DNA from 3 places in the Bacillus sp. V2I10 genome. Region 3 is predicted to be linked to each of the others. Evidence: riboswitches for the same ligand, from Rfam matches in the RefSeq annotation. Region 3 holds a riboswitch; each other region holds the start of a gene.
The links. Region 3 has a riboswitch for cobalamin ahead of QFZ72_RS24405 (ribonucleoside-diphosphate reductase subunit alpha). Riboswitches for the same ligand answer to the same signal wherever they lie in the genome.
Positions count from the first base shown of each region.

Region 1: it holds a riboswitch for cobalamin, as region 3 does, so the genes downstream of both, QFZ72_RS10550 (DUF4430 domain-containing protein) here and QFZ72_RS24405 (ribonucleoside-diphosphate reductase subunit alpha) in region 3, are expected to answer to the same signal.
Region 2: it holds a riboswitch for cobalamin, as region 3 does, so the genes downstream of both, QFZ72_RS13700 ((2Fe-2S) ferredoxin domain-containing protein) here and QFZ72_RS24405 (ribonucleoside-diphosphate reductase subunit alpha) in region 3, are expected to answer to the same signal.

Region 1 covers NZ_JAUSYV010000001.1:2,075,209-2,083,172, reverse strand. The annotation lists gene QFZ72_RS10575 (M23 family metallopeptidase) at 1-37, opposite strand, end outside; gene QFZ72_RS10570 (hypothetical protein) at 462-1,604, opposite strand; gene sigX (RNA polymerase sigma factor SigX) at 1,601-2,137, opposite strand; gene QFZ72_RS10560 (cob(I)yrinic acid a,c-diamide adenosyltransferase) at 2,423-3,001, opposite strand; gene QFZ72_RS10555 (ECF transporter S component) at 3,073-3,588, opposite strand; gene QFZ72_RS10550 (DUF4430 domain-containing protein) at 3,603-4,022, opposite strand; cobalamin riboswitch at 4,189-4,391, opposite strand; gene QFZ72_RS10545 (ATP-binding protein) at 4,482-6,287, opposite strand; gene QFZ72_RS10540 (response regulator transcription factor) at 6,284-7,006, opposite strand; gene ccsB (c-type cytochrome biogenesis protein CcsB) at 7,261-7,964, opposite strand, start outside.
Region 2 covers NZ_JAUSYV010000001.1:2,725,740-2,733,703, reverse strand. The annotation lists gene QFZ72_RS13720 (precorrin-8X methylmutase) at 1-459, opposite strand, end outside; gene cobK (precorrin-6A reductase) at 461-1,258, opposite strand; gene QFZ72_RS13710 (sirohydrochlorin chelatase) at 1,255-2,136, opposite strand; gene cobJ (precorrin-3B C(17)-methyltransferase) at 2,160-3,782, opposite strand; gene QFZ72_RS13700 ((2Fe-2S) ferredoxin domain-containing protein) at 4,178-4,552, opposite strand; cobalamin riboswitch at 4,679-4,868, opposite strand; cobalamin riboswitch at 5,188-5,382, shown strand; gene QFZ72_RS13695 (energy-coupling factor ABC transporter permease) at 5,529-6,287, shown strand; gene QFZ72_RS13690 (energy-coupling factor ABC transporter substrate-binding protein) at 6,288-6,563, shown strand; gene cbiQ (cobalt ECF transporter T component CbiQ) at 6,588-7,370, shown strand; gene QFZ72_RS13680 (energy-coupling factor ABC transporter ATP-binding protein) at 7,396-7,964, shown strand, end outside.
Region 3 covers NZ_JAUSYV010000001.1:4,827,158-4,835,121, forward strand. The annotation lists gene nhaC (Na+/H+ antiporter NhaC) at 1-286, shown strand, start outside; gene dat (D-amino-acid transaminase) at 350-1,186, opposite strand; cobalamin riboswitch at 1,434-1,616, shown strand; gene QFZ72_RS24405 (ribonucleoside-diphosphate reductase subunit alpha) at 1,815-4,091, shown strand; gene QFZ72_RS24410 (ribonucleotide-diphosphate reductase subunit beta) at 4,107-5,150, shown strand; gene QFZ72_RS24415 (YhdX family protein) at 5,795-5,905, opposite strand; gene QFZ72_RS24420 (YitT family protein) at 6,168-7,055, opposite strand; gene proC (pyrroline-5-carboxylate reductase) at 7,502-7,964, opposite strand, start outside.

The sequences.
Region 1 (7,964 bases), 2.8 Mb from region 3:
ATAATGCGATTGACAATCTTCTTAACAAATCTAACATAGCTTCCCCCTAGATACTTGTTTGTCAAAAAATGACCAATACTAGTATTATGCAGTGATTTCCATTTCATACATGAAGATTGCCTTTACAAAGACCGTCCTTGTTTTGATAAGTGCGGGAAGCAGGATAAATCCTGTATTTTTTCTATAACTTTATATCATAATTAAAATTAGATTTTTTTTATGAAACTGCTTGTTTCTCTTTTTAAGTTTGCTTGCTGCCTCTATTAAGGCGAACCTGCCTTAAGCTTGTTTTGCCCTTCTTTTTAAATGCGAATTATGATTATTCAGCGGAAAATATCAGCTTATTTGCGAAAAGGCTCTTCTTTTCAGCAAAATCGTGAAGTTACCAGGCTCGGCAAAATCCAATAAAATAAAATGAAAAGAAAAAACCGCAGCATACCTGCTGCGGTCTTCACATCTCTTTATTCTTTTAAATCGACTGGATTTGGAGAAAATGGCACAGGCACTGCCTCTGTAACATCCATCTCTCCGACTCTATCTACATTTATTCCTTCAAACTTCACATTCTCATATCCAAACTCTTTAGCTGTCATTAGGATGGCTTCAAGCATCAGAGTATCTGTTTCATTATCATCAATTGTTGATTCATCTGTAAACTCAATTGTTACGTTATGATTTTTTTCTTCAATCTCTTTAATGACCACTGTTTTTTCGATGACAGGCTTAAGCCCGAGCGTTCCATTGCCTTTCATTGCGGACAATGCCTCAGACAGCTTTTCGAATGGGAGCAGGGATGGTGCAAGAAGTTTAGGCGCTTCAAGGCTCTCTTGGTATAGGAAATAAGCTTTTCTTTTGAATTTGTCCAGTTTCATTCCTTCCTGGAAACCATATGCACCAAGCTCTATACCTTTCTCTCCGTTTTTATAGTACTCTGCTTCTTCCACGCCCTGCCAGCGGAAGGACTCTTCAATGCCTTCTGTAAAAAGTTTGTTGTCCGTTTCTGAAGAGGACTGAGCAAAAGAATTTTCGTTCACGTCGATTAAAAGCTTAGAAGTCGTCCCTTCCGCATAATCAAGGTTAGTTCCCGTTAAAGAAGAAGAACTCAAGCCGAGCTGTGCTGGATCAAATGCTGAAAGAGCCGATTGAAATAATTTCAGATAATCTTCACTCTTCTCCATTTTAACGCTGACTGGAATCATGTTTTGAACTTGCTGATCAGGATATGCAAGTGTGACAATTGAAACCTGGTCTTCGGGACGGGCAACAAATGTGGTTTTTTTAGACTGAACGTAAAGGTTAGATTCACTCTTTAAACTTGAGTCCTGTATGGATTGCTCTGCTTGTTCATAACTTGCTTTGTCAGTGCTTGAATCTGATTTGCTTTCGTTTACTCCGAGCTGATTAAGGAAGTATGGCGATATTAATAAGAGTATGATAAGTGCGGCAATGCTTGCGAAAGCAGGTGTCACCCAGGGCTTTCTGTGTTTATATTCTTTTTTCGGCAATCGGGCATAAATTTCAGCAGAAGTCCGTTTATCTTCAATCGCAGGAAGCTTTCTTAGGGCTTTTGCAATTTGTTCTTCATTCCAATTTGATTTGTTCATCCCTTTAAAATCCCCTCCTCCCTCACATTATGGTCAGCCAAATGTTTTTTTAATGCTTTTAATGCTCTGTGCTGTGTGGTCTTCACCTTACTCTCAGTAAAGCCAAGTGCAGCCGCAGTCTCAGCAATGGACAGCCCTTGAAGATAACGGAGAATGATGACAGAGCGCTGGTCTACTGTACAGCTGTCAAGAGAACGGTATATTCCCTGCAATTCTTCATTTTGAGCGGCAATTTCCTCGGGCAAAGGATGAACATCCTGAATTTGCTGCCGGTCCCAGTCAAATGTTTCAAGAATTCTTTGCTTTAATGTTTTTTGCTTTCTGAAAAAGTCGATGGCAACATGCCGTGCTATAGAAAAAATCCACGTTTTTTCACTGCTTCTGCCTTCAAAGCTGTCATAGGATTTTAAAATGCGGATATATACTTCCTGAACGAGGTCTTCAGCCTGCTCACGATTTTTTACCATATAAAATAAGAATTGAAAAATATCTCCATGATATTTTTCATAGATCCTCTGAAAGGCCTCTTCCATGAATGTACCTCCGATCACACCATTAGTCGATTTTCTTTTATAAAAAGTTACATATTATTCACTAATTCCATTAAGAAAAGCGCAAGCGCCCGTTTAGCTCAGGCATGACAGATAAGAATCCGCCAGAAAAGTCGGGTTTTGACTTTTTTTGGCAGATTCGTTCTGACACGCGCTCTAGGCGCCGGAGCCGAACGCAGATATCTTTATTATATAATCCACAGCCTTTTTACTTTTATAAATTCCTGAACGTATAAAAAGGAAGGTGCTCCCTTCCTTCCAGCTATTTTATGACTGTTTAGGCTTCGTAAATACGATTGCGCTTCTTTCGTATTCTACATCTTTAGAGCCAAGCCTCGCATTCGCAACTCTTGCAGCAGCAAAGAAGTAATCTGACAATCTATTCATATATGTTAGCACGTGTTCATTAATCTCCGTCTGCTTCTGCAGGGAAACGATGCAGCGTTCAGCTCTTCTGGCTACTGTTCTTGCTATATGTATCGCCGATGCTGCCTGTGTGCCTCCGGGAAGGATAAAGCGCTGCAGCGGAGGAGCTTCAGCAGAATAATGATCGATTCTTTCTTCTAAAAATGCAATCATTTCAGCTGTTGTTTTATAGGGATGCTTCTGTTTGCCATGTATAACCGCAAGATCGCTGCCGCAATCAAACAGCTCATGCTGGATCTTTTCAAATTCATGATACAAGTCAACCAGTTTTTCTTCATGAAGCCACGTCATGGCAAGACCGACAAATGAATTTACTTCATCAATTGTGCCGTATGCCTCGACTCTTAAGTCATCTTTGTCGACACGGCCGCCAATTATACTTGTTTTCCCTTTGTCGCCAGTTCTCGTATACAGATTCAATTTTAAGCAGCTCCTTTAGGGTTTAAAATAAAAAGAGCGAATCTTATCGCTCTTTTATTTTACCATTTTTCTTATTGCATTGTTATGCCATAATCCTTCTTATTCAAGTAATACTCAAACGTTTTTCGCATAACAGGATAAAGCAGAAGAAAGAAAATTCCATTTCCGATTGCATGTGCGGTATCAAAAGGCAAACCTGCAAGGTAATAAGCTAAGCCATGGTCAGTTAAAACAAACATATTCAGTGATACAACAAACCCGAATAGATAACCCGACAATACAGAAATGGGTGTAAAGATGATCAGACGATTTGATTTCACATATTTGCCTAATAGACCTGATAATAACGCGAGTGTACCCCATGCGAGCATTTGCCAGATTGTCCATGTCCCCATTCCGAGCAGCAAATTGCTCAAGAAGCAGCCTAATACGGCTACAATCATGCCATTTACAGGACCAATTAAGATAGAAGTAATCAGAATAATCGCTGTCATTGGCTGGACGTTCGGAACAAATTGAAAGGCCATTCGCCCTACAACTGATAAAGCAATCAGCAGGGAAAGCAGACTGATTCTTCTAGTTGTCATAACGTGATCCAGGATTACTCATATTTTCTTAAATCGAACTCTACTTTATCTCCATCTTTCAGCTCGATTTCATTAGCACCAGTCATCGCATCTTCGCCATTTACGATTAAGTGCCAGTAGGTTTTATCCTTATCGCTTGCCATCATTCCATCAATTCCGCTGATGAACCCTCCAGCTTCTTCCACTTCAAAATTCGCTTTCATTGCATCCATCAGAGTCTGCCCTTCTTCAAAAGATACTTCTTTTGAATCAACTTTCTCTGCCTTTTCGTTTTTAGTCAGTGTTACAACAGCTTTTGTCTCTTCTGTTTTTTCTCCATTTTCAGCAGCCTGCTCTGATCCCGGAGCTTCCTTCTTCGGCTCCTCTGCTGTATTTCCGCATGCTGCAAGCAGCGCTAAAAAGAAAACGGATAGTAAGCTTAAAAATTTATTCACAACAAATCTCTCCTTCTTCTGTATGTATCTATTTGGTGAATCATGAAACCACAAAACAAAAAAGCCCATCTGCAGATGGGCTTAATAAACGGCATAATAAGATACAGATTGTATGCAAAGAAACATAAATCCTGCCGTTTCTATGCTCAACCCCCGAAGAATACAAACAATGTAAGAGATTCCGGCAGGTCTACTGACTTTTGCTTCATTCTCCACTTGAACCTTCCCATATAATAAACAGCAATAGAGCCATCTAATTATACAGTGGTTTAACCCAAAGTTTCGTTGGCAAATACAGTTGCGGGGACAGTTCAGGCATTGCACCTGATTCCCTATTAAGCGTAAAGCACCTATATCTCAAAATATACAATTTTATTAATTCAGTCTTATTTTACATAAAATGACTCAGGTCTTCAACAGAAATTTCATTAGGTGTTCCTTATGAAACAAGAATTTTCGTCACGTTCTATCAGAAAGACTGCTTTTTCGAGGCAAATAGAAGCTGAAGGCTGTACCTTCATTTACCTTGCTGTGCACATTGATCGTGCCGGAATGGGCATCTACGATGTTTTTTGCAATCGCCAGGCCAAGGCCGGTGCCCGAACGGCCTCTAGTTCTTGCTTTGTCCGCTTTATAAAACCGTTCAAAGACAAAAGGCAGATCCTCTTCTATAATACCTGTACCTGTATCTTTTACGTCTATTTTCATGCCGCCAGCAACGGTTTGAACATGAATTTCAACAGATCCCCCTTCAAGCGTATGTCTGATCGCATTATCAATAAGATTCGTCAAAACCTGCTCAATCTTATCGGGATCCAGAACAAACTCAGGGTCTTCTATTAAAAATGAAGAGGTTAACGTGATTTTTTTGTCCCTTGCAAGTCCCTGGAATTTTCGGTTGATTTTTTCAATAAATTCATAAATCGAGATTCGTTCTAAATTCAGAGAAATGTGACCGGCTTCCATTCTTGCCAGATCCAGTAAATCATTAACAAGTCTTCCCATGCGCAGTGATTCATCGTAGATTACCTGTGCAATCTCCTTTTTCTCTTCCTCAGAGCTTGCAATGTCATCGACTATCGCTTCACTGTATCCCTGCAGCATGGCAATCGGCGTTCTCAGCTCATGACTGACATTGGCAATAAAATCCTTCCGCAGCTTATCTAGCCTTCTCTCTTCTGTCATATCTCTGAGAACAGCAACTGCACCCCGAACATATGACTGGTTATAGAGAGGGCTCATGACCATCACCCAGCTCCTGCCCTGAAGATTGACCTCGACTATGTGTTCTCTCTCTGTGTTGACAACTCTTTGAAATAATTCTTTTGCTTCTGGAGGGATTTCCTCTCCCTCATTGATTTGCATTTTTTGTTCGTAGTACCAGGACTGAAGAAACCGTTCAGCAGGGGGATTAGTCACGAGAATCGTCCCGTCAATATTCAGCGTAATGACTCCGTCTGCCATACTGCTTAAAATACTGGTTAAATGTTCTTTTTCCTGGTTAAGTGCATTGATATTGAATTTCAGCTGCCTGCCCATTTGATTAAACGCGACGGCAAGCTCGCCAATTTCGTCATGACTTAAAATCGGCACCTTCGTATCAAACTTTCCGCGTGTAAGCTCCTGCGTTACTTCCCGCATTTTTCTTAGCGGATAAGTGATTCTTGTTGATAGAAAGAATGCGAATATCGTTGTTAATACAATGGCAATACCTGCCGCAAGCAGAATATATTTAGTCGTATGCTTTGTTGTTTCGTGAACAGCAAGCAGCGACTGCGACATAAACACTGCCCCGTTTTCCCCATTTTTCAGCTCATAGGGTACGCCGACGACCAGCACTTCCTCGTTATTATCCGAACTGATCTGCTGCTCTTTTGAGAGTTCGGTGAGCTTGCTGACATTTTTTTGATTTGCAAATACTTTAGACAGCTCGCTGTCATTCCGAATATCCTCCATTTCAAAAACAGGGGTACTGTCAAATTTCTTTGGTGAAAACCAGTATTTGTTCTGATCTTCGACGATGATGATGCTTGTAAGTTCATCGGCCAGTTCCCATGAGATTGACCTCGCCAGTTCCTGATCTTCATGATTTTCAAGTATAACCGAGATTTTGTTGGCTAATTGTGTAAGCTCCCGTTTGGCCTCGTCCACATGATAATTTTCAATGAATTCTAGAAGAAGCACAGTCAGAATTAATAAGACAAATGAAACGAGCAATAAAATGGTAAACCACAGTTTACCGACTACGCTTTTCCAAAACATCATTCACTGCCTACCTCAAATTTGTATCCAACTCCCCAAACAGTCACGATCATGGCAGCTGCATCAGGTGATACCTTGCTCAGTTTTTCTCTCAGGCGTTTTACATGTGTATCTACTGTACGCAGATCACCAAAGAACTCGTATTGCCATACTTCTTTTAATAATTTCTCGCGGTCGTATACTTTGTCAGGCGTTTTCGCGAGGAAATAAAGCAGCTCATATTCTTTTGGAGTTAAACTGACCTCTTTGCCGTCTGCAAGCACCCGGTGTGCATCGTGATCAATAGAGAGATGCGGGAACACGATAACATTCTTAGCTTTCGTTTCTGTTTTCAGGAATGATGTTGTCGATGAGCGTCTAAGAAGTGCTTTCACTCGCAGAACGACTTCTCTTGGACTGAAAGGCTTTACGATGTAATCATCTGTTCCGACTTCAAAGCCCTGAACCCTGTTTACCTCTTCACCTTTTGCCGTAAGCATAATGATAGGAGTGGCTTTTTTCAGGCGCAGTTGTCTGCAAACTTCAATCCCATCGAGTCCGGGCATCATTAAATCAAGCAGGATTAAGTCATATTCTGTAGACAGTGCCATTTCAAGAGCATCACTGCCGTTGTCAGCTTCTTCAATTTGATAGTTTTCTCTCTCTAAATACATTTTCAAAAGTCTTCTGATTCTGTCTTCATCGTCAACGACCAAGATTTTATAGTTCATGTTGTTTTCCATCTTGCTTCTCCTCCTTCAAGTACTCATATACCATTATCTTACCAAAAAACCTTCACTTTATATGAGTGAAGGCTCTCTTGATAAGAAAAGTGCAAGTGCCCGTTTAGCTCCGGCAGACAGATAAGAATCCGGCAGAAAAGTCCAAGTTTGACTTTTCCTCTGGAATAGTTCTGGCCGATGTGGCGGGCGATGGAACTGTACACCACTGCAAAAACTTTATACTTTCTTTTCTCTTAAAGAAAAACTCTTATTAACTAGGCATAAGAATGCAGACCGGCAATCACCAGATTGACAAAAATCAGATTAAACATGATGATGGCAAAGCCAATAACGGCAAGCCATGCTGATTTTTCTCCCTGCCATCCTTTTGAAAGACGCAAATGCAGGTAGGCTGCATAGAAAAGCCAGGTAATTAATGCCCATACTTCTTTAGGGTCCCAGCCCCAAAAGCGTGTCCAGGCGATTTGAGCCCAGATCATCGCAAAAATGAGCGCTCCCAGAGTGAATACCGGAAATCCAATTGTAACGGATCGATATCCGATTTCATCTACTAAATCCAGATTTACGTTTTTGGTGAGAGGCTGAAGGAAAGCTGAGATTCGCTTTCTCAAGATTAACCGGATCGCTCCGTATAATAATAATCCGGTGCCAATTGACCAAATGACAGTATTCAGCTTTCTCGCAGAAATAAGAGCGGGAACTTCAACAAGAGCTTCCATTTTGCCTTCTGTTAAAAGTTCGCCTTTATGAGGGCCTACCAGAGCAGGCATATTATAGATCATTTCTGCATTTTGCTCATTTTTATCTGTCCATTTATAAACGGCTTCATAATCCATCATTCTGAAGGTGCTTGTTATTGCAATGAATGCAATCGTAGCTACAAGTGTATACATGACAACTTCAAGCCAGAATGTTTTCTTGGAATTTTTCGTTTGATCCACTGTCCGGATCAAATAAA
Region 2 (7,964 bases), 2.1 Mb from region 3:
AAGTCGAATTAATTCCAATAATGCAGTTGGAGCATTCCCGATTGCGAAAATCCCGCCATCAAATTGCTTAATTGCTTTCCGCACTGAAATGATTGCACGAGTTGTATTTAATCGTTTTGCTTCTTCCATTACATCTTGATCGGAAATATAAACATTCACGCTTCCGCCATGTTTTTCAATTCTCCCTTTACTGACTCCACTTAGGATCATTTGAACATCCGCATAAACCTGTTCACCATTTCGGATGGCATTTATCCCTGCTTTGATGGCGTCGTCATGAAAAAGCATACTATGTCCTAATTCGAAATCAGCAGAAGCATGAACAACCCGCTGAACAATCTTGTACTGCTGTTCTGTAAAAGCATGTTCACCAAACTCTGAATCTATCATGTTAAAACTCAATCCCTCAATTTCTTGAGGCTGTACAGTTAAAGGCTTAAATTCCGTACGAAAATCCATCTTAATTTCCTCCAATGTATCCATTTATTTTTGGGTTATTTAGAATTTCATTTATATGTGCCAGGATATCCGAAAAATCCGAATAAGCATTTCCATAGTTAATCTTTGGTCTCTTTATCATGATCGTTTCAATGCCAAGTTCGATTGCAGCTTCTAATTTTTCATCAACAGACCCTGCTTTTCCGCTTTCCTTTGTAATCATTGTTGTAACTCCATATTGCTTGTAAAGCGCAAGATTAAACTCCTTTGTAAACGGACCTTGTATAGCAACGATGTCCTTTTGCGGCAGGCCTAACTGCTCACATTTCTCCATATTATCTTTTCTTGGCAGCATCCGGGCAATCACACGAGTGTCAGGCTGATTTAGAAGTTTCTGAGTAAATGTCTGCAAGGTCTTGCTTCCTGTAGTGAGCATAATAACTCCCTTTTTTTCAGCTGCTTTTTCTGCAGCTTCCTCATAGCTGTCGACCATTGTTATTCCGTTATTTTCATATGATTGTGATTCACGTTCATAGCGGATGTATGGAATATCAGCTTCTTTCGCTGCTAAAAGAGCATTTTTACTTGCTTCTTCCGCAAATGGGTGACTAGCATCGACAACCGCATAAAATCCTTGTTCTCTTATAACTCTCACAAAATCCTCACTTGTCAGCCGGCCAACATACACATCTAATCCAGCCTTCCTCATTTCCTTTCCGGCATTTTCAGTAACTACAGTCGTCAGCAGTTTATATCCGGCCTCTTTTATCATGATGGCTAACGATCTTGCATCACTCGTTCCAGCTAAAAATAGAATCATAGTTTTTGTGCCTCATGATGGTGGTGGTGATGGTGATGATCATGGTCATGATCGTGATGATGGTGATGATCAATATGCTCCATTGCTTCAATACGGTAAAGGCATGTATCACAATTCATTTTCACGTCACCTTGCAACGTTTCCTCAATTCGGTCTTTGATAATTGTTTTTAATCTTGAGTGAAACCCGAAATAACCGGCCAGCTTGAACTCAACACTCCGATGTTCGTTTCCGAATTCTTCCATCATATTTTCAAGACGTTTAATTAAAATACCAGTGAATAAAAAGAATGGTAATATAATGATCTTTTTCGCACCTAATTTAATGCAGCGCTCTACCCCTTCTTTAATTAATGGATCCGTTACACCCATAAATGCAGGTTCTACTAACCTATAATTTAATTTTTCCCATAATAAGCGAGCAATTTTATATAAATCACTATTCGCATCTGGATCGCTGCCGCCTCGACCCAGCAAAATTACAGCCGTGTTTTGTTCAGGTTCTGTTATGGTACCGTCAACTTCTTCTAAACGATCTTTACAAATTTCTACCGTTTCCTCGTGAATTCCGAAAGGTCTTCCGTATGTAAAGTGAACCTCTGGATACTTTACTTTTGCTTCATCAATGGCTGCTGGAATATGAATCTTTGAATGTCCAGCTGCTAATAACATCATTGGAATAATAAAAACACTTGTTGCCCCTTTTTCAACACACGTTTGAATGCCTTGTTCAATTGTAGGTGTTTCAAACTCTAAGAAGCACGTTTCGATTAAAAGCTCCCGGTCGAGTTGCGGTTTTAAATCTTCTATTGTTTTTCTTACCTGCTCATTTCCTTCTGAATCCCGGCTTCCGTGTCCAACTAGTAAAACAGCTTTCATATATTTCTCCCCTACCCTTTAAATTAGTCTCCACATGGAGCTGGTTCGATTTCTATCTTCGGTGTCATGTCCTTATAGGTATAGCCTTGAATATTTCCAACACGCTTAAAGTACTTAAAAAATCTTTCATTTGGATGACCATTCTCTTTATACTCGTATATAATATTTTCAATTACCTTCACTATTTTATCTGGCTCAATTCCTTCCGCCACAGGCTGTCCGGCATGAGCTGTTCTCCCTACCGTTTTCGCTCCCAAAAACAAATCAAACTTTCCTTTTCTAAAAACAATTCCAATGTCTTCGTTTACTGCACCAAAGCACGCCATACCGCAACCATTGAAGCCAAGCTTCAGCTCTTTAGGCAATTCGAGTCCACTTAGCTTTTGGTGTAACTCTTCAGCATGAGGAATCGAATCCTTTTTCTCACCTTCGCAGAAATCACAAGCTTTCAGCTGAAAAACATCACCAATAGGTTCTAATAGGAAACCTACACCTCTTAATTTTTGAGTAATGACCTCAGGACTCGCAGTTGGAATCTTTAAATATATTTGATGGTGCGGCGTATATTCCATTGTCCCCTCATCACCGACTACCTCAGCGAGAGTTATCATTTGGTCTGGTGTAAACTTCTTATTTGCGATTCCTGGACTTACAGCTAATTCAAAGATCGATACTACTGGATTATTAACAGTCTTGTTTTCTTGAATACTTTTAGGTACATCTTCTACTTTACTAAGAGCTTCTAGAGCTAATTGTAAGGAGGAATGAATATCACGTTTAGTATTTACTTCAATACTATGATCAGCTTCATTCTTTCCTTTATGGAGTGCCCATGGTTCATTTTCATGTCTCAAGCGTTCATGCGGCTTTAATCTTTGTTCATTTGTATTTAATGTATACTTCCTTTGATACCCCCTTGGAGTAATCATTTTATTATCGTAAAAAAACGTAGACGAATTCCCAATGACTACAGTCGTCAGCATTCCGATATCGTAATCAAGCATATGGGCAAGATCAGTTATCACAATCTTTTCGCTCTCACGATATGCACTCTTCACTAGCCCAACAGGTGTATCGGGTGATCGATAGTGTAATAATATCCTTTGTGCCTCTTGAATTTGTCTTGTGCGGCGTCCACTCTTTGGGTTATACAGAGCTACAACAAAATCAGCTTGTGCTGCCGCTTCAATTCTTTTTTCAATTAGATCCCATGGTGTTAAATGATCACTTAAACTAATCGTACATGCATCATGCATGATTGGTGCCCCTAGGAGAGAAGCACAGGAATTAATGGCTGATATACCAGGGATAACCTCAACACTTACACCTGTTTCTTCTTTCCAGCCTTTTTCAATCAATACCTCATAGACCAGGCCTGCCATCCCATAAACACCTGCATCACCACTGGAAATGACAGCAACTATGTTTCCTTCTTCAGCAAGACGAACAGCTGCTTGAGCACGACTTACTTCCTCAGACATTCCTGTACTAATAATTTCTTGATCGGTTAAGAGATTTTCTATTAACTCAACATATGTTTTATATCCAATGATATAGTCGCTCTCTTGTATGGCTTCCTGAGCTCTATTTGTCATATGTTCAAAACTTCCAGGTCCAAACCCAATTACAAGTAACTTCCCTCGCATGTATACTCCTCCTTTCAAACTATCAGCCAACATTAAAATAACGAACCCTAACCTAAACGTTTCCGAGATTATATGCAGAAAAAAATGGCATTCCAACCGTCTGCAACACCAGTGAGATCTGTAATAAATGGAATTAGAGTTTTCATCCTGCTCTAATTCCATATTCATAAACTCTCTTGTTGACGAAAAATCAAAAATAAGTGTGAAACTAACCGTAAGTTTCAGTGTATGTAAAGTTGTTTGAGGAATCCGTCATTTAACATAAGTGGAAACAGTCCATTAATCCGCATAAGGGTGTGATCTCCCAAGGCATACTTGATCTCCTTTTTATTCCAAATCTCAAATCAAATTCATGCTGCTAAATTAGGAAACTTAAAGATGACAAGTTAACCGCCTCATTTTATTGGTTTGGATATTCCGATTACACACTCTGTTTTTTCAGGAGCAGCAAAACCTTGTTGATTATATTTGTAAATAACGGCTTCTTCTAAAATTTCTTCCCCTGCCAAATGTTTCTGTACGATTTTACTGCCTAGTTCCGGAGTAATCGCCTTGTACCATGTTCCTTCAGGATACACAATGACAACACAAGCATCCTTGCATCTTCCGTTACAGCGTGTTCTTGTCGTATGTATGGCGGCATCAAGATTCATATTTGCGACTTCCTCCCTAATCGCCTGCGTTACCTCCTCGCCTCCTTTCCTCATACAGCTGCTGCCATTGCAAATCAATACATGATGTTTCGTTTCCCTCAAATTCCAAGTTGTCATTTTAGCACTTCCAGTCTATTATTTTTAAAAAAATAAAAATGCACCCCTATATAGATAGAGGTGCACAAAAAATACATAGCAAAAGAACATAGCATTTTCTACTACACATCTACCTATAAGCCCGTAGGTATGCGTAAAAGATAGGCAGGTCTCCTGACTAAGGTTCATTGCTTTATTGCGTCTTCCCGAATACTATCAGTGACATTTGCAATATAGCTCCCCATTACAGTGGCGGGTACCGCGACGGCTTTTCACCGTACTTCCCTTTTGATCAAAATCTTGGTAAGATTTTTGAACCTATCTTTAACTTATTTAATTATTATTCTTAATGTTATTATTATTTCATAAATTTGTCTATTTCGATATTCATATTAAACAAGAATTCAGAAATTAGCAAACTACTTTTTAACAAATCGGACAACAAAAAAATCCGTCCAATTATTTTGGCGGATAAAACGGAAGCGCCAAATCACATTAAAATAAGCCATTTCCCCTGCTATTCATTTCACCGTTCCCCCGAAGAAAAAGAAACTTTAATACTAAATTTAAAAAGGACACAAAACCTATATTGTTCACGCTAAATTATATAAAAATAAATAGACAACTGCTAAACCTTATAGTAAGGTATAGACAAATTAACCAATCTTAACAGGTGCCATGCATGTGAAAGAATGTGTATAGCTTAAAAGGGAAGCTCGGTGTAAGTCCGACATGGTTCCCGCCACTGTAAATCTGAGCGACCTGCATAATGTCACTGCTTTTTAAAAAGCGGGAAGACGCAGGAAGCAGTGAAGATGAGTCAGGAGACCTGCCTGTATAAAGAACATAATGTGACCTACGGGAAATAGGGAGGTGTGTGCGAAGGGATATTGATGTGTCTGTATGCGGGCGGACCATTGTCTTGTAAGCATTTAAACTTCTAGTGGGTTTAAATGCTTTTTTATTTTGGCAACAACTATTTTAAGGGAGATTAAGGATGAAAACAAAATCATGGCGGGTTTCACTTATCATGCTGCTTGGATTATCAAGTTATTTTTGGCTGAATTCGTACGAAGAAGTTTATGCTATGCATATCATGGAAGGTTTTTTGCCTTTTGGCTGGGCGGTTTTTTGGTGGGCTGCAACACTTCCCTTCATACTTGTCGGCTTGCGTTCTATACGTAAGAAGCTTAAAGAAAACCCTGAATTGAAAACAATGCTTGGCCTGTCTGCTGCTTTTGCGTTTGTATTATCTGCCTTAAAGATTCCCTCGGTAACAGGCAGCTGCTCTCACCCAACTGGAGCAGGTTTAGGAGCCATATTGTTTGGACCTACAGCAATGAGTGTATTGGGTACGATCGTTCTATTATTTCAGTCATTGTTATTAGCGCACGGCGGTTTGACAACATTAGGGGCAAATGCTTTTTCCATGGCAGTCGCAGGTCCGTTGTTAGCATATGCGATCTTTAAGATCAGCAGAAAAATGAAGATATCGTTTGCAGTTTCTGTTTTTTTGGCAGCTATGCTAGGAGATTTAGGTACATACTTAGTTACTTCAGTCCAATTAGCGCTAGCATTTCCAGCTGAAGTGGGCGGATTTGCAGCATCTTTTTCAAAATTTGCCGCCATCTTCGCCTTTACTCAAATTCCGTTAGCAATTAGTGAAGGATTATTAACGGTTATTGTTATGAATTTACTTCAAAAATATAATATGCCTGAATTAAATCAACTTCCTGCTGTTAAGGAGGTTAGGTAAATGAAAAATTTTATTTTGTTTTTATTCGTTATTGTGTTGGCGATTATTCCCTTATATCTTCAAAAAGATGCTGAATTTGGCGGGGCTGACGGTCAAGCAGAAGAGGTTATTGAGGAAATTGCGCCTGCTTATGAGCCTTGGTTCAGTTCCATTTGGGAGCCGCCAAGCGGTGAAATCGAAAGTTTACTATTTTCTTTACAGGCTGCGACTGGGGCGATTGTCATTGGTTATGTAATCGGATTTGGTCGTGCCAGGAAGAAATATTCCTCTAAATAATGAGCAGAAACAAGGGATCCTATGTTGAAAATCGATGATTATGCTTATACTAGTGCATTAAAAGATGTTCATCCAATTGAGAAGGTCGGGTTTGCTTTTTCTTATTTACTATTTACGATCATTACAAAGAATATATGTATTGCTTATCTAACATTTATTTTGATGAGTGCAGGCATTGTTTTAGGGGCGAAAATACCATTTTATTCCTATGTAAAGCTTCTTCTGTTACCTTCTTTTTTTCTGTTTTCCAGCGTAGTTGCCATTCTCGTTTCAATTGCTCCTGCGAATAGCAAAATCTTAAATGCAATATGGAGTATTCAAATGGGATCATGGCAACTATATGTTAGCCCATATAGTATAAATCAGGCCTACCATCTCGCTGCAACTGTCTTAGCATGCGTGAGCTGTTTGTACTTCCTGATTCTGACTACAACTCTGCACCAGTTGATTTGGGTATTACAAAAAGGAAACCTTCCGGCACTTTTTATTGAATTAGTGGGACTGACTTATCGCTTTATCTTTGTACTTTTGGATAATATGCATGAAATCTATCTTGCACAATCCAGCAGACTGGGTTATCAGAATTATAGAGTTTGGATATCTTCTATCGCACAACTTATCGTTGGTCTTTTTATTAAATCGATACGTTCTGCCAGAGAATTGCAAATAGCAATAGACAGCCGCGGCGGAGATGAGGGTTTGTATGAAGTGGAATTGAATTTGAAGTATAATCGCTTCCATTGCGCAGGAATTATTCTTTCCATGGCAGCACTTTTTGCAATAGCCATTTTAACAAAGAAGATTTAATGAAAATTTAAAAGGGGCATCAGCAGTGAGATCACCAATCCTTTCGTTTGAAAATGTTACTTATAAATATGCAGATGGTACTATTGCGTTAAAAGATATTTCATTATCCATTGAGCATGGGAAGAAGATTGCCTTAATAGGCAATAATGGAGCTGGAAAATCAACATTGTTCTTGCTTCTAAATGGTATTTTAAAACCAACGGACGGTAACATTAAATTCAAATGGAAAAAACTAACGTATACACGTAATGAGATCCGGCAAATTCGCAAACAGGTAGGAATTGTCTTTCAAAATCCTGAGACTCAGCTTTTTTCATCAAGTGTTTATGAAGATATCAAATTTGGCCCTAAGAATTTAGAAATGTCTCCTGAAGAGTTAGAAAAAACAGTTCACGAGGCGATGATTTTAACAGAAACGGAATCTTTGAAAGATAAACCACCCCATTTTTTAAGTATCGGCCAAAAGAAAAGAGTTGCAATTGCAGGAATTATTGCAATGAATCCAGAGTTAATGATATTGGATGAGCCAACTGCAGGGCTTGATCCCTATTATTCTATGAAAATTATGGAGTTACTGAAAAACTTGAATAATGA
Region 3 (7,964 bases):
CGAGCAGTACCTTTCCATTTTAATTCCCGGTCAATCGTTCAAAGATGCTTATGAAAAAATGAACATTGATAAGAAATATTTATCAAGATCTCTGGAAGATGCCGGTACACTCATCAATCCATTAATTCCATGGGGAGTAAGCGGAGCATTTTTCGCGCAAACACTTGGAGTTGATGTCATAGAGTACCTTCCATTCGCTTTCTTCCTATACTTGTCTCCAATATTGAGTATTTTATTTGGTTTTTTGCCAGGCAGAAAGAAGCCTGAGAAGCAATTAGCTGCATAAGTATAATGAATGAATAAAACCGCTTGAGCCTTCAAGCGGTTTTTTCCATTTTGGACAGGCATCTTATCCAATGATCATTTCTTCAAACAGCCTCTGAAGTTCTCTCGTAACAGGACCTGGCACCCCTTCCCCAACTTTCAGGGAGTTAATCTCCGTTACAGGGATGACTTCACTGGTTGTTGATGTAATAAACGCTTCATCAAGATTTACAAGATCATCTGCTTCGATCATTTCTTCGATTAGCGTTAAACCATTTTTTTCACACAGCTCAACGACCTTCATTCGTGTGATGCCATTTAAAATCAAGTTATTAGCAGGATGAGTATAAATCACACCGTTCCTTATTCCGTAAAAATTGGATGAAGAGCCTTCTGTTATATGCTCGCCCCTGTGCAGCAGAGCCTCATATGCCCCATTTTCAAAAGCTTCCTGCTTGGCAAGGACATTCCCAAGCAAATTCAAACTTTTAATGTCACATCGTAGCCAGCGGACATCCTCCATCAAATGCAATTTAATTCCTTTTTCCTGCTCTGCTGCAGGTTTTGAACAGGGAATTGGATAGGCCACAATTTGAGGCTTAACGTCTTGCCCGGGAAAAAGGTGCTTCCTCCCTGTTACGCCCCGTGTAATTTGCATATAGACCGCACCATTCTGCACTTGATTTTTCCGAAGCAGCTCATTAAGCATCACCGTTAATTCCTCTGCTGTATTCTGCAGCACAATTTTAATCTCTTTTGCACTTCTTACAAATCGCTCCATGTGCTCTTTCATCGCAAAAAATGAGCCATTATATACTCTGATAACCTCGTACACACCATCCCCGAATTGATATCCTCTATCCTCAAAATCAATAGATACTTCGTTTTTCTGTTTAAATTCACCGTTTAAAAGTATGTACATATAAAAGCTCCTTTGTTTAGATTGAAGGCTGTTTCAAAAATAAATCGGATCGAATAAATGAGATTGAATGAAAAACTTCCTCTCCCTATGTTATGATGAAACACGCTGGTCTGTAAAATGGTTTTACAATTTTATTTGAATTTTTAGCAGATTTAAGTTGAAATTTCTTTTCCTGTCCATTATTATGAAATTAGCCAGAAACACAACATATTGATATTTAATTAAAACTACAATACTACATATTGAAAAACAACAGCAAGTAAAGGTGCCAATTTATTGGCTTAAAAGGGAATCCGGTGCAAATCCGGAACTGTCCCCGCAACTGTAAGTGTGACGAACTGAGATTACCACTGTACGAGATTGAAGTATGGGAAGGACTCAGCACAGAATGATCACAAGTCAGGAGACCTGCCATTTGATTGCTAGATAGTTTCGAATTCTTCGGGGACTGAGGAGATGAAACGATGGTTAATAACAGGACTGCTTGCACCCTTTTATTCTATCGTTTGATCCGCTCATGATCCTATGAGCGGATTTTTTTTAGACATAAAAATTCAGCTCCCCGTTCAGAACCAGGAGCTGACAAGGGCGCTTGCGCTTCTTTATTATTTTTTTAGGAGGATGTCAAATGGCAACCACAATGGCAACTATTATTTTTAATGAACTGACACTTGAAAAATCCCCATTTTCAGAAATACGGATTAAGAACTTCATAGATGAAATCGGACACGACTTCAAAGAGCTTGACCTGGATGATTACAGCACAAGAATCATCCAAAGCATCGAAGGCCGCAGCGAATACACAACATCCCAAATCTCCAATCTCCTTATTCTCGAAGGCCTCTCCAATATTAGTGAGCTTGAGCCTCAATGGACTTACTTTTGTGCTCGCATTTATCTAAGAAAGCTTTATAAGGAAGCTGCATTCAACCGCAATCAGCATAATGGATATGATTCGTTTCTGAACCTGATCAAAACACTCACTGATAAGGGCATATACAGTCCGCATTTGCTTAACGCTTATTCACATGAAGAAATAGAAAGCCTCTCATCCATCATTCAGCCGGAAAAAGACAAGCTGTTTACATATATTGGACTTCGCACTCTGTCTGACCGCTATTTAGCAAGAGATTTTGATAAAAAAGTATTTGAATTGCCTCAGGAACGTTATCTGGTCATTGCCATGACACTAATGGCCAATGAAAAGACAGAGCATCGTCTGCAGCTTGTCAAAGAAGCTTACTGGGCACTCAGCAATTTGTACATGACCGTTGCTACACCGACGCTTTCAAATGCCGGCAAGCCTGTTGGCCAGCTGTCGAGCTGTTTTATAGATACAGTAGATGATAGTCTGCAAGGAATCTTTGACAGCAATACAGATATTGCAAATCTTTCAAAGTCAGGCGGAGGCATTGGAGTTTATTTAGGAAAAATCCGCAGCCGCGGAAGTGACATCAAAGGCTTTAAAGGGGTCTCATCCGGTGTAATCCCATGGATGAAGCAGCTGAATAATACGGCAGTAAGCGTAGATCAGCTCGGTCAAAGAAAAGGAGCAATCGCTGTCTATTTGGATGTGTGGCATAAAGATATCTTTTCATTCCTGGATTCAAAGCTGAATAATGGCGATGAACGTTTAAGAACTCACGATTTATTTACAGGTGTCTGCTTGCCGGATCTTTTCATGGAGCAGGCGGAAAACCGCGGCGACTGGCATTTATTTGATCCGCATGAAGTCCGTAAAGTGATGGGGTATTCCTTAGAAGATTTCTATGATGAAGGAAAAGGCTTCGGCTCGTTCCGCGATAAGTATTGGGAATGCGTTAATCATCCTGATCTATCTAAACAAACCGTACCTGCTATTGAAATTATGAAAGGCATCATGAAAGGCCAGCTTGAATCAGGCACCCCATTCATGTTTTATCGTGATGAAGTAAACCGCAGCAATCCGAATTCACATAAAGGCATGGTCTATTGCAGCAATCTATGTACAGAAATCACTCAGAATCAGAGTGCAACGACTATGGATGAGCAATTCACAGAAGACGGCAAAATCATCACCGTTAAAACGCCGGGGGACTTTGTTGTCTGTAATCTGTCATCTATTAATCTGGCAAGAGCTGCGGGTGATGAAGTGCTGGAGCGCCTTATTACCATCCAGGTCAGAATGCTCGATAACGTGATTGATCTCAATGACATACCTGTGATGCAGGCTAAACTCACCAATCAGAAATACCGCGCAGTGGGCCTTGGAACATTCGGATGGCATCACCTGCTTGCTTTAAAACGTCTGAAATGGGAAGACGAAGAAGCCGTACAGTATGCTGACAAATTATATGAAGAGATTGCCTTTTACACGATCCAGGCAAGTATGAAGCTTGCTGCTGAAAAAGGAGCCTATCCAGTTTTTGAGGGATCAAAATGGCATACCGGAGAGTATTTCGAAAGCAGAGATTACACATCCGAAAATATGCCATGGGATGAATTAAAACAGCAGGTAATGGAAAAAGGGCTTCGCAACGGCTACTTAATGGCGGTGGCGCCAAATGCTTCAACCTCCATTCTTGCAGGCAGTACAGCGAGCATCGATCCAATTTTCCAAAAAATGTACTCTGAAGAGAAAAAGGATTATAAAATACCTGTTACTGCTCCAGATTTAAATGCCGAAACCACATGGTACTACAAGTCAGCCTATTTTATTGATCAAATGTGGAGCATCAGGCAAAATGCCGCAAGACAAAAGCATATTGATCAATCGGTTTCGTTTAATTTTTATGTACAGAACACGATAAAAGCAAAAGAATTGCTGAACTTGCACCTATCAGCCTGGAAGGCAGGTTTAAAGACCACCTATTATGTCCGGTCTACTTCAAGTGCCATAGAAGACTGTGAGTCTTGCGCTAGCTAAAAGGAGAGAAAAATCATGACACATTCATTGAAAGCAAGGTCAATTATGGATGCCGGGGCACCAAACAAGTCCACAGCCATTATTAACGGCAGCAGCTCCAATGTATTGAATTGGGACGACGTTTCCTATCCCTGGGCTTACGCAAAATATAAAAAAATGCTGGCAAACTTCTGGACACCATTTGAAATTAATATGTCCGGCGATATTAAGCAGTTCCCCCAATTATCACAAGAAGAGCAGGATGCTTTTCTGAAAATCATCGGTCTGCTGGCACTGCTTGACAGCATCCAGACCGATTATGCAGGAAAGGTCTCAGAATATATAACAGATTCAAGCATTAACGCATTGATGATTATGCTCGCACAGCAGGAAGTCATCCATAATCATTCATACTCTTATGTTCTGTCAAGCATTGTTCCGAAGCACGTGCAGGATGAAGTATTTGAATATTGGAGAAGCGAACCTATTTTAAGAAAGCGGAACGAGTTTGTCACGAATGGGTATCAGGACTTTGCCGAGGATCCCAATGTCAGCAATCTTCTTAAATCCATTGTGTATGATGTCATTCTTGAAGGTCTGTTTTTTTACTCAGGTTTTGCTTATTTCTACAACCTTGCCCGCAATCAAAAAATGGTCGCTACAAGCACGATGATTAACTACATTAACCGTGATGAACAAATACACGTAGATTTGTTTGTGAAAATCTTCAAAGAAGTGCTGCGAGAGTACCCGGAATATCATACAGAGGAACTCGCAGCTTTTGTCAAAGAAACCTTTATGGAAGCTGCTGCTCTTGAAATTGAGTGGGGACGCTTTATCATAGGCAATAAAATAGACGGAATTCATATGAAGGACGTTGAGGATTATATAAAATTTTATGCAAATGTCAGGTGCAATCAGCTTGGCTTTGACCGCCCATTTGAGGAAAACCGGACCAATCCGCTGAAGTGGATTAAAGCTTATGAAGAAGTAGATCTCGGAAAGTCTGATTTCTTTGAGCAAAAATCACGGCAGTATACGAAAGTTAACTCCATCGACAACGGATTTGATGACCTGTAACCTATAACAAAACGAATGAACCGTCTATTGCAGGCGGTTTATTTTTTGCCGTAAATAAAAAGTGATACAAAATCATTTTATATCCGTTATCCTATATACGATGAATGACATCTCCAGCGTTTCAAATCGCGGCTATTGATGATATCCTTTAATTTATGAAAGTCTGATCAAATTAGAGGAGATTGGGAGATGACAGGAAACGACGACGCTTTATTGTACGAAAGAATCCGCAATAAAGATAAAGATGCTCTTGAAATCATGTACGATCGTTACGAAAAGCTGCTATTTTCTTTTGCCTGCCGCAAATAACAATCAAAAGAGGATACGGTGTACCGTACTCTCTCTTTCATTTGCCCAAACAGTATATTTTGAGTTTACTTTCTCTAATTAAAAAAGAGACTGCCCGCTAGACAGTCTCCCCATTTATTGTCCATGAAAGTTGTTCATATCCCGATTGTAATGATGAGTCTGCTGTTCTGCTTTTATTGCTGCAGCTTTAGGATCAGAGTAATAAACATTTCACTTTCTTCTTCGCTTCGTTCTTAAATCTCTGATCCATCAATCAGGATCAGCTCCAGAAAACCATACTTTTTTCACTAGAGACAAAATTATCAAGGGTTCACACGGTGTCTTAAAACGGCTGGTTACTGTTTAACTTCTTCCTCTTCCGCTTTTTCAATTAAAGTTGCTTCGTATATTTCTTCATCCGTCTGCACTTTAATACTTTCTTCCACACGAATTCTTCCTTTACCCATTTTATCTCCTCCTTTATTGATATCATAATTAATCTGAAAATTTAGTAAATAATGATTTATCCCCATTTATTTGACTTTATTTTTAATCGCAGCTAGGTTAAGGGCAAAATACATCGTTCTTTTAAGGGAGATTTTCGACTCTCGTAATGGAAAGAGTCCGGCGCGACACGATTTAACAATCTACAGAGAATTCGGGTCTTTTTACTTAGCTGCCAGTGTAAATTTTTTTGTTATTCTGCAGTATTTTTGAAAACTATGTCTTTTAATGGATGCTCTTCTTTTTAAAGCGGCCGCCTCTTACTTCCGTAATATTGGCAACAGCTAAAAAAGCAGAAGGATCTAATTCCTCTACAATTGATTTTAACTTCGCTTCTTCCAGTCTTGTAATCACACAAAAAATGACCTTTTTATTATCGCCAGTATACGCTCCTTCGCCGTTCAAGTACGTAACTCCGCGGCCGAGGCGGGCTAAGATTGCCTGACCCACCTCATCCGGATTCTCGCTTATAATCCATGCCGATTTCGATTCATCAAGTCCCTGTACGACCACGTCAATCGTTTTATAAGCAATGAAATAAGCAATAAGAGAATACATTGCACGGTCCCAGCCAAATACAAAACCGGCACTTCCTAAAATAAACAGGTTAAAAAACATGATAATCTCCCCGACGGAAAAAGGAGATTGCTTATTAAATAAAATCGCCAGAACTTCTGTACCGTCAAGTGATCCTCCGTACCTGATGACCAGACCGACTCCGATGCCAAGTATAATTCCGCCAAACACAGATGCAAGCAAGAGATCCTCCGTCAAAACAGGAACAGGATGAAGCAAAGCCGTCGTAAAAGACATAACTCCTACACCTAACAAAGTGGAAAGAGCAAACGTCTTTCCAATCTGGTTATACCCAATGAAGAAAAAGGGCACATTCAGAAAAAACAAGTAAATACCAAGCTTAACTTTCGTCAGATGAGAAAGGATAATAGAAATTCCCACAATCCCGCCATCTATCACACGATTAGGGACGAGGAAAATTTCCAGACCTATTGCCATCAAGACTGCACCGAAACAAATCAGCACCATGCGTTTGCCAATTTCAGCCTTTGGCAGCTTTTTGTGCTGTTTGATGACGGACATTTGATGGGGCTCCATTTATCCTCCTCCTTTTAGTCACTCTTTTTCATTTAGTTTATCAGATAAGGATCCGACGAAAAAGTCCGGGTTTGACTTTTTTGGATGAGCCGTTCTGACCGGGGATTAGGCGCTGGAGCTGGACATCAATGCGCAATTTTTTCCTTTCCTATAACTAAATATAGGTGCAGACTATCGCTGAAATGACTGATTACAAAAAAAACACCCTTATTCAGGGTGGTTGACACTAACTCTAAACTGATATTTTGTGATAAAATAAATAGTAAGAAAATTCAGACGGTGATGCGAATGAAAATGATTAATATTTGTGTAAAATGCAGCGGAAAAGGAAAGATCAGGTCAAAGCTTCCATTTTTCAAAAAAGCCTGCCCAGCCTGCAACGGGACGGGAAAGCGCGAAACAACCATTAAGAATTCGAAACGCGCCTGACCTTCTCTTTCTTTCCTTTATTCCTGCCATTTGCCCATTGCTTTTTTATTAGTTGCAATGACTGCTTTTTTTATCAAGTCGTCAAACCCGCCTTCTTGAAGGACTTTCATTCCCTCAGCTGTAGCTCCTCCCGGTGTTGTCACTTGCTCTCTAAGTTCTTTTGGCGCAAGCTTTGCTTTCAGCATAGAAGATGAGCCAGCCATCATCTGCGAGACAAGCCTGACAGCCGTTTCATGCGAGACGCCGTAGGACTCAGCCTGCTCAATCAGACTCTCAGAAAATGCATATAGAAAGGCTGGGGCGCTTCCGGTTATCGCTGTTAATTGATGAACCTGTTCTTCTGTACACTCCTCAGCTTCTCCAATGGCATCGAGCACTTGCTTCAGCATGCTTTTATGATTATCAAGAACAGCCTTTCCATATGAAACAAGTGACATGGATTGGCCAATTTCTGATGCAGTATTAGGGATTACCCATGCA